2 linked regions of the Paenarthrobacter nicotinovorans genome follow. The protein of the gene in region 2 interacts with the protein of the main gene of each other region in a pairwise test. Links are inferred from orthologs where the notes say so. Each region holds a gene or a part of one and is shown on either strand. Other genes may lie near its edges. The genes, in order: rpe and eno.

The links.
Region 1: the proteins of eno (region 2) and rpe interact in binary tests that used the Escherichia coli proteins (3 or more experiments, as listed by UniProt). The link is inferred for Paenarthrobacter nicotinovorans from one-to-one orthologs.

Annotation. Positions count from the first base shown.
Region 1 is NZ_CP089293.1:1,857,782-1,860,925, forward strand. The notes cover bases 104-2,930. They hold rpe (ribulose-phosphate 3-epimerase), read left to right. Parts: upstream 104-1,096; coding sequence 1,097-1,765; downstream 1,766-2,930. Other genes in these bases: JMY29_RS08650 (RsmB/NOP family class I SAM-dependent RNA methyltransferase), read left to right, coding at 104-1,015; pnuC (nicotinamide riboside transporter PnuC), read left to right, coding at 2,095-2,787; ribD (bifunctional diaminohydroxyphosphoribosylaminopyrimidine deaminase/5-amino-6-(5-phosphoribosylamino)uracil reductase RibD), read left to right, coding at 2,784-2,930. Outside these bases: more of JMY29_RS08650, read left to right, coding at 1-103; more of ribD, read left to right, coding at 2,931-3,144. UniProt on the Escherichia coli protein: Catalyzes the reversible epimerization of D-ribulose 5-phosphate to D-xylulose 5-phosphate.
Region 2 is NZ_CP089293.1:1,243,755-1,246,917, reverse strand. What follows is about bases 291-3,136. They hold eno (phosphopyruvate hydratase), read right to left. Parts: upstream 2,431-3,136; coding sequence 1,150-2,430; downstream 291-1,149. Other genes in these bases: JMY29_RS05965 (MazG nucleotide pyrophosphohydrolase domain-containing protein), read right to left, coding at 2,547-3,136; JMY29_RS05975 (FtsB family cell division protein), read right to left, coding at 291-1,003. Outside these bases: JMY29_RS05980 (DUF501 domain-containing protein), read right to left, coding at 1-176; more of JMY29_RS05975, read right to left, coding at 245-290; more of JMY29_RS05965, read right to left, coding at 3,137-3,146. UniProt on the Escherichia coli protein: Catalyzes the reversible conversion of 2-phosphoglycerate (2-PG) into phosphoenolpyruvate (PEP). It is essential for the degradation of carbohydrates via glycolysis.

The sequences.
Region 1 (3,144 bases), 610 kb from region 2 along the record:
CAAGGTCACTGCCCACAGCATGGACGAGTGGTTGGATATCCTGCTGGACCAGGAAACCGACGAGACCAAGATCGCTGCCCTCCGCCATGCACACCCTGAGTGGATCGTCCGCGCGCTGCGGCAGTCACTGGTGAACCACGGCAGGCCCAAGGCCGAGATCGACGACCTCCTGGAAGCCGACAACGCGGCGCCGGTGGTCAACCTGGTGGCTCTACCGGGTCTGGGTGACTTGGATGAGGCCTTTGACAACGGAGCCACTCCCGGTGAACTCGTAGAAGGCTCGGCGCTCTCCGCAGGCGGGGACCTTGGCCGCTTCGAATCAGTACGGCGTGGCACCACGCGTGTCCAGGACGTGGGATCCCAGCTTGTTGCACGTGCGTTGGCCGGCGTAGAGCTCGGGGAGCGTGCCGCCCATGGCGAGAAATGGCTGGATCTTTGCGCAGGTCCCGGTGGCAAGGCGGCGCTGCTGGCCGCCCTTGCCTATCGCGACGGAGCTACCCTCCTGGCAAACGAGCCGGCACCCCACCGGGCCAAGCTTGTCCAACAGGCGCTGTCCGCTGTGCCCACGGAATCCTGGAGTGTGCGCACGGGCGACGGGCGCGAAGTCGGCGCCGAGCAGCCAGAAGCTTTTGATCGTGTCCTGGTGGATGTTCCGTGCAGCGGCCTTGGCGCCCTGCGCAGGAGGCCGGAGTCACGTTGGCGTCGCTCGCCCAAGGACATCGGCGATCTCGGTCCGCTGCAGCGGGATCTCCTGAAATCGGCGATCGACGCCGTCAAGCCCGGCGGCGTCGTGGCCTACGTGACGTGTTCTCCCCACCCTGCTGAGACCACCGCAGTGGTTGGCGACGTACTTTACAAGCGGGACGACCTCGAATTGCTCGACTCCGGGCAGGCACTCGACCATGTCAGCCTGACCGGAAATCTGGGTGCGGGACATGAGCTCACTGCCCAGCTGTGGCCGCACATCCACCAGACGGATGCCATGTTCATGGCCATTATCCGAAAGAAGCCGTAGCCGCTACATCCCCTGGCTGCGGCGGAACCATTCCTTTCGCTGCAGCCGTACCATGACCCATACCGACCCGAAGGGGCTGCCTTGTCTCAGTGCTGTATCAACCCGAGCATCTTGTCCGCGGACTTCGTCAACCTTGAGGCGGAGTTGCAGAGGATCAGCAACGCCGACGCCGTCCACGTCGACGTCATGGACAACCACTTCGTGCCCAACCTGACGCTCGGATTGCCGGTGGTACAGCGGATTCAGGCCGTAAGCCCCGTTCCGCTGGACGCGCATCTGATGATTTCCGACGTCGACCGCTGGGCGCCTGCCTACGCAGACGCCGGCGTCGCGTCCGTGACGTTCCACGCCGAGGCCGCCATGGCCCCGGTGAAACTGGCCCGTGAACTGCGGGAACGGGGATCCAAAGCAGGCATGGCCTTACGGCCTGCGACACCGGTAGAGCCCTACCTGGACATGCTCAGTGAGTTGGACATGCTGTTGATCATGACGGTGGAGCCCGGCTTCGGCGGGCAATCGTTCCTTGACATCACCCTGCCCAAGATCCGCCGCGCCCGTGCTGCCATCGAGGGTTCGGGCATTGCTGTAGCGATCCAGGTGGACGGCGGCATTACGGAGGAGACCATCGTCCGGGCTGCTGAGGCCGGCGCCAACGTCTTTGTTGCGGGCTCGGCTGTCTACGGTCACGAGGACCCGGCTGCGGCGATCGATCGGCTGCGTGCAGCAGGCCAGGCCGCGACGGCGGCCTAGGCCTTTACGCCGTCATGGGATATTACGAAGATGGCCGGGAATAGCCTGGTCATCGCTCTGGTTATGGCACAATAACAACACACATACGTGCTCCGGGGTCGGTGTAAGTCCGAACCGGCGGTTATAGTCCGCGACCCGCGAGCCACCGATTTCCTGAGCAATCCGGATAGAGGTGGCGGACGGTTGAACCGGTGGAATTCCGGTACCGACAGTTAAAGTCTGGATGGGAGAAGCACGTACAGTCATGCCGTGGGCGTTCCTTCAGTGACGCCCGGCATTGCGCTGTCGTACACCCCCGGAGTCATCGCGGCTTACTGGGAAGGAACGGCATGGATTTTCTGCGATGGCTCTTCGAAGCACAGATCCCCGTTGGAGGATCTGCTCTTGTCTTACGCGAAGTGCTTGGAAACATCTTTGGGTTACTCAGCGCCCTCGGCGGAATGCGCCGGAAAGTCTGGGCTTGGCCGGTAGGAATCATCGGCAACATCCTTTTGCTCACCGTGTTCCTCGGCAACGTATTCGGTGCTGCTGCGCCCGCAACCCTCTGGGGACAGGCCGGCCGGCAGGTGATGTTCATCGCCGTTGCACTTTATGGCTGGTACCGGTGGCGTCAAGGCCGGCAGTCGAGCACCCAGGGCCGGGCCGTGGTCCCCGGCTGGGCCGGTAACAAGGTGCGCCTGGTTCTGATCGGCGCGATGGTAGCCGGTACTGCGGCCCTGACGCCCCTGTTTGACGCCCTCGGCTCCTACCCGCCTGTGTGGGCAGACGCCTGGACCTTCATGGGCTCCCTCCTGGCCACTTACGGCATGGCCCGGGGATGGACTGAATTCTGGTTGATCTGGGTTGCCGTGGACATCGTGGGCGTGCCTCTGCTGTTCAGTGCCGGCTATTACGCCAGTGCTGTGATGTACCTGTTCTACGGGTTCTTTACCCTGACCGGATTCTTCGTGTGGTGGCGGGCCGAAAAGCGTGAGCGTGGCGCTGTTCAACCACTTCCGGCGCCCGCAGGAGCCGTGCGATGAGCGCGCAGGCCGTTGAGTTTTCGGCTACTGAAAAGGCCGCCATGGACGCAGCTCTCACCGCCGCCCTGGCTGGCCCGCGAGGAGCGAATCCGCTGGTTGGCGCAGTGATCCTCGGCGCGGAAGGCGAGCAACTTGCCACCGGCTACCATCGCGGTGCCGGAACGGCCCATGCGGAGGCCGACGCCATCTCCGAAGCCCGGCGCCAGGGAATCGACACCAAGGGCACCACCATGGTGGTCACCCTGGAGCCTTGCAACCATGTAGGCCGGACAGGTCCCTGTGCCCAGGCGATCATTGCAGCCGGCATCGCAAAGGTGATCTACGCCGTCGACGATCCGCACGACCCCGCCGCCGGCG
Region 2 (3,163 bases):
GTCCCGTTGCTGAGCCGCGGCGCGGTCGCCGCCACCAGCGGGTTGCCGCACACACAGCGTGCCGGGATCTCCACGACGTCCCGGACCGGCCTGCCGAGCTGGCGGCTGAGGACCTCGAGGTCGTGTGCTGATGGCTGGCGGGATTCCTGCGGCACGGCTGCCGTGTTCTCTTCCACTTGCGCTGCCAACCTTCCTGCCCTTGTTGCCGTGTCCCATGCGGACACGACGGCGGTGGGCGCCGCGTCTAGTCTGTTGCCGATCGTCTGATGGACTCCCAGAGAGCATCCACCCAGGGCAGATTCTCCGGGTTTGCAGTTGATCCGGAGCCGGTGCGGCCACCCGGCGTGCCGGCGGCATCTTCCCCGCCAAACACCCAGTAACCTGTTTCACCCGGCATAACCATGTTAATGCGGTCGCGGGCCTGCTGTTTCACATAGTTGGGATCCTGCCACCGTGAGATCTGCTTGTTCAGCTCAGTTTGCTCCGCCTTGCGGCTGGCAATTTCGGCCTCCAGGGCTGAGATTTCAGCACGCTTCTCCAGGAAGATCTTCACGGTGGGCGCCAACAGGATGGTGATGGCAATCATCACCACGGCCAGCGCCAGCATCCTGCCTGAGAAGGCTTTTGCGGGCACGGGATCGAGATTGTCGGAGTCCTTGTCCGTCTTGCCTGCGGTGTCGCCCGCCTTTGCTGACGCACCTTTGCCGCCGGAGCCCGTCTTGCTGCCGCCTGCTTTGCCGGAACCTGTTCCGGCCTTGCCGGTGCCTGGCGCGGGGGTGCCGGGCGCTGTGGTGCGTGGCGCCGTCGGTTTGTCAGAGGTGCGCGGCTTATCAGCAGCGCGTGAGGCACCCAGGGAAATGACGTCGGCGTCCTCGGAGGCCTGCGGGGTGGCATGGCCGCCAGCGGACGTCCCGGGAGGGCGTGTTGCGCCTGCGGGGCGGGCTGTGCCTGAAGGACGGCCAAGGGCGTCGGCCCTGGGTACTTTTGGACGACGGGTGGCCATGACACTCCTGTAATGCCCGGTGCTTGCCTGGCGGGGTTGCTGCACTTGCTTGTCGAAACTTGCTTGTCGAATCTGGCCAGCTTTAAACAGAACCGGTGGCCATGGTCTTTCCACCATAGCCACCGGTCAACTGATTTCGCTGAAGGCTAGCCCTTGAAACGCGGGAAAGCGCTGCGGCCGGCGTAGCGTGCGGCGTCGTCGAGTTCTTCTTCGATGCGCAGCAGCTGGTTGTACTTTGCGACACGCTCGGAGCGGGCCGGGGCACCGGTCTTGATCTGGCCGGCGTTGGTGGCAACGGCGATATCGGCGATCGTGGTGTCCTCGGTTTCGCCGGAGCGGTGCGAGGTGATGGTGGTGTAGCCGGAGCGCTGGGCCAGGGAAACGGCGTCCAGCGTCTCGGTCAGGGAACCGATCTGGTTGACCTTGACCAGCAAGGAGTTGGCCGTGGCGGCGTCGATGCCCTGCTGCAGGCGGACCGGGTTGGTGACGAAGAGGTCGTCGCCCACCAGCTGGACCTTGTCACCGATGGTGTCGGTAAGGGTCTTCCAGCCTTCCCAGTCGTTCTCGTCCAGCGGGTCCTCGATGGAGACCAGCGGGTAGTCGGCAACGAGTTCGGCGTAGTAGGCGCTCATCTCGGTGGCGGAGAGTGCTTTGCCTTCGAACTGGTAGGCGCCGTTCTTGAAGAACTCGGAGGAGGCAACGTCCAGAGCCAGTGCGATGTCCGTACCCGGGGTGTAGCCGGCGTTCTTGATGGCTTCCTGGATCAGGTCCAGTGCGGCGCGGTTGGACGGCAGGTTGGGGGCGAAGCCGCCTTCGTCGCCGAGGCCGGTGGAGAGGCCCTTTTCCTGGAGGACAGCCTTGAGGTTGTGGTAGACCTCAACGCCCCAGCGGAGGCCTTCGGAGAAGGTTTCGGCGCCGATCGGGGCGATCATGAATTCCTGGATGTCGACGTCCGAGTCGGCGTGCGAGCCACCGTTGAGGATGTTCATCAGGGGAACCGGAAGCACGTGGGCGTTCGGGCCGCCGAGGTACTTGTACAGCGGCAGGTCAGCCGAAGCTGCTGCAGCGTTGGCCACGGCCAGGGAAACACCAAGGATGGCGTTGGCGCCCAGCTTGCCCTTGTTGGGCGTGCCGTCGAGGTCGATCATGGCCTGGTCGATGCTGCGCTGGTCAGTGGCGTCGAAGCCAATGAGTGCCGGGGAGATCTCGTCGATGACGGCGTCTACGGCCTTCTGGACACCCTTGCCGAGGTAACGGCCTTTGTCTCCGTCGCGGAGTTCGACAGCTTCGTGCTCGCCGGTGGAAGCACCGGAGGGAACTGCTGCGCGGCCGATCTGGCCGTCAGAGAGCAGGACCTCAACTTCTACGGTCGGGTTTCCGCGGGAATCAAGGATCTCGCGTGCGTGGATGGCATCGATAAGCGCCATGGATGTGCTCCTTATGGGCAAATTACAGGAATGAGGAGGGAAATTCTCAACGTCCTCGTCGCTACTAGCGTAGTCCAGAGTGGCTCAGGTTACGGAACGACTTCCAACCTTTCACGTCATGAAGGCCGGGCCTGGCTGTTCTGAAACGATCGAACTGCGGCGCGGAGGGCGCGTTCGGCGTCGAGTCCCTGCTCCCTGGCCCCGGCGACGACCGCCAGCAGCAACTCGCCGAGCGCCTCTTCCGTGGCAGGGATGACGGGAACGGCGACGCCGGCCGGCGCGCCTTGCGCGTCGACGTCCAAGCCTGCACGGACCGCCCGGTCCAGGGACTTCTGCGCCGCCGCCAACGCCGGAAGGTGGGGCGGAATGCCCTCGAAGGGGTCCTCCCGCTCCGGTTTCTCCGCACGCTTGGCCGCGTCCCACTTGAGGATGATTTCCTCGACACTGGCCGGAGAGCTTTCCTGGAGGGAACCGTCGGGCTTGAAGACGTGCCGGTTCCGCCGGATCATCTTGGCATTGATGTCCGCGGCCACGGCCTCGAAGTCGAAGCTGCCGCGCTCCTCGGCGAGCCGGGCGTGAAGTACTACCTGAAGCAGTACATCGCCCAGCTCGCCGCGAAGCTCATCGTCAACAGCACCCGCCTCGATCGAGTCCACCACTTCATAGGCTTCCTCGATCAGGTACTCCACCAGCGACTCATGAGTCAGGGCACCCATCCAGGGGCAATGCTCAC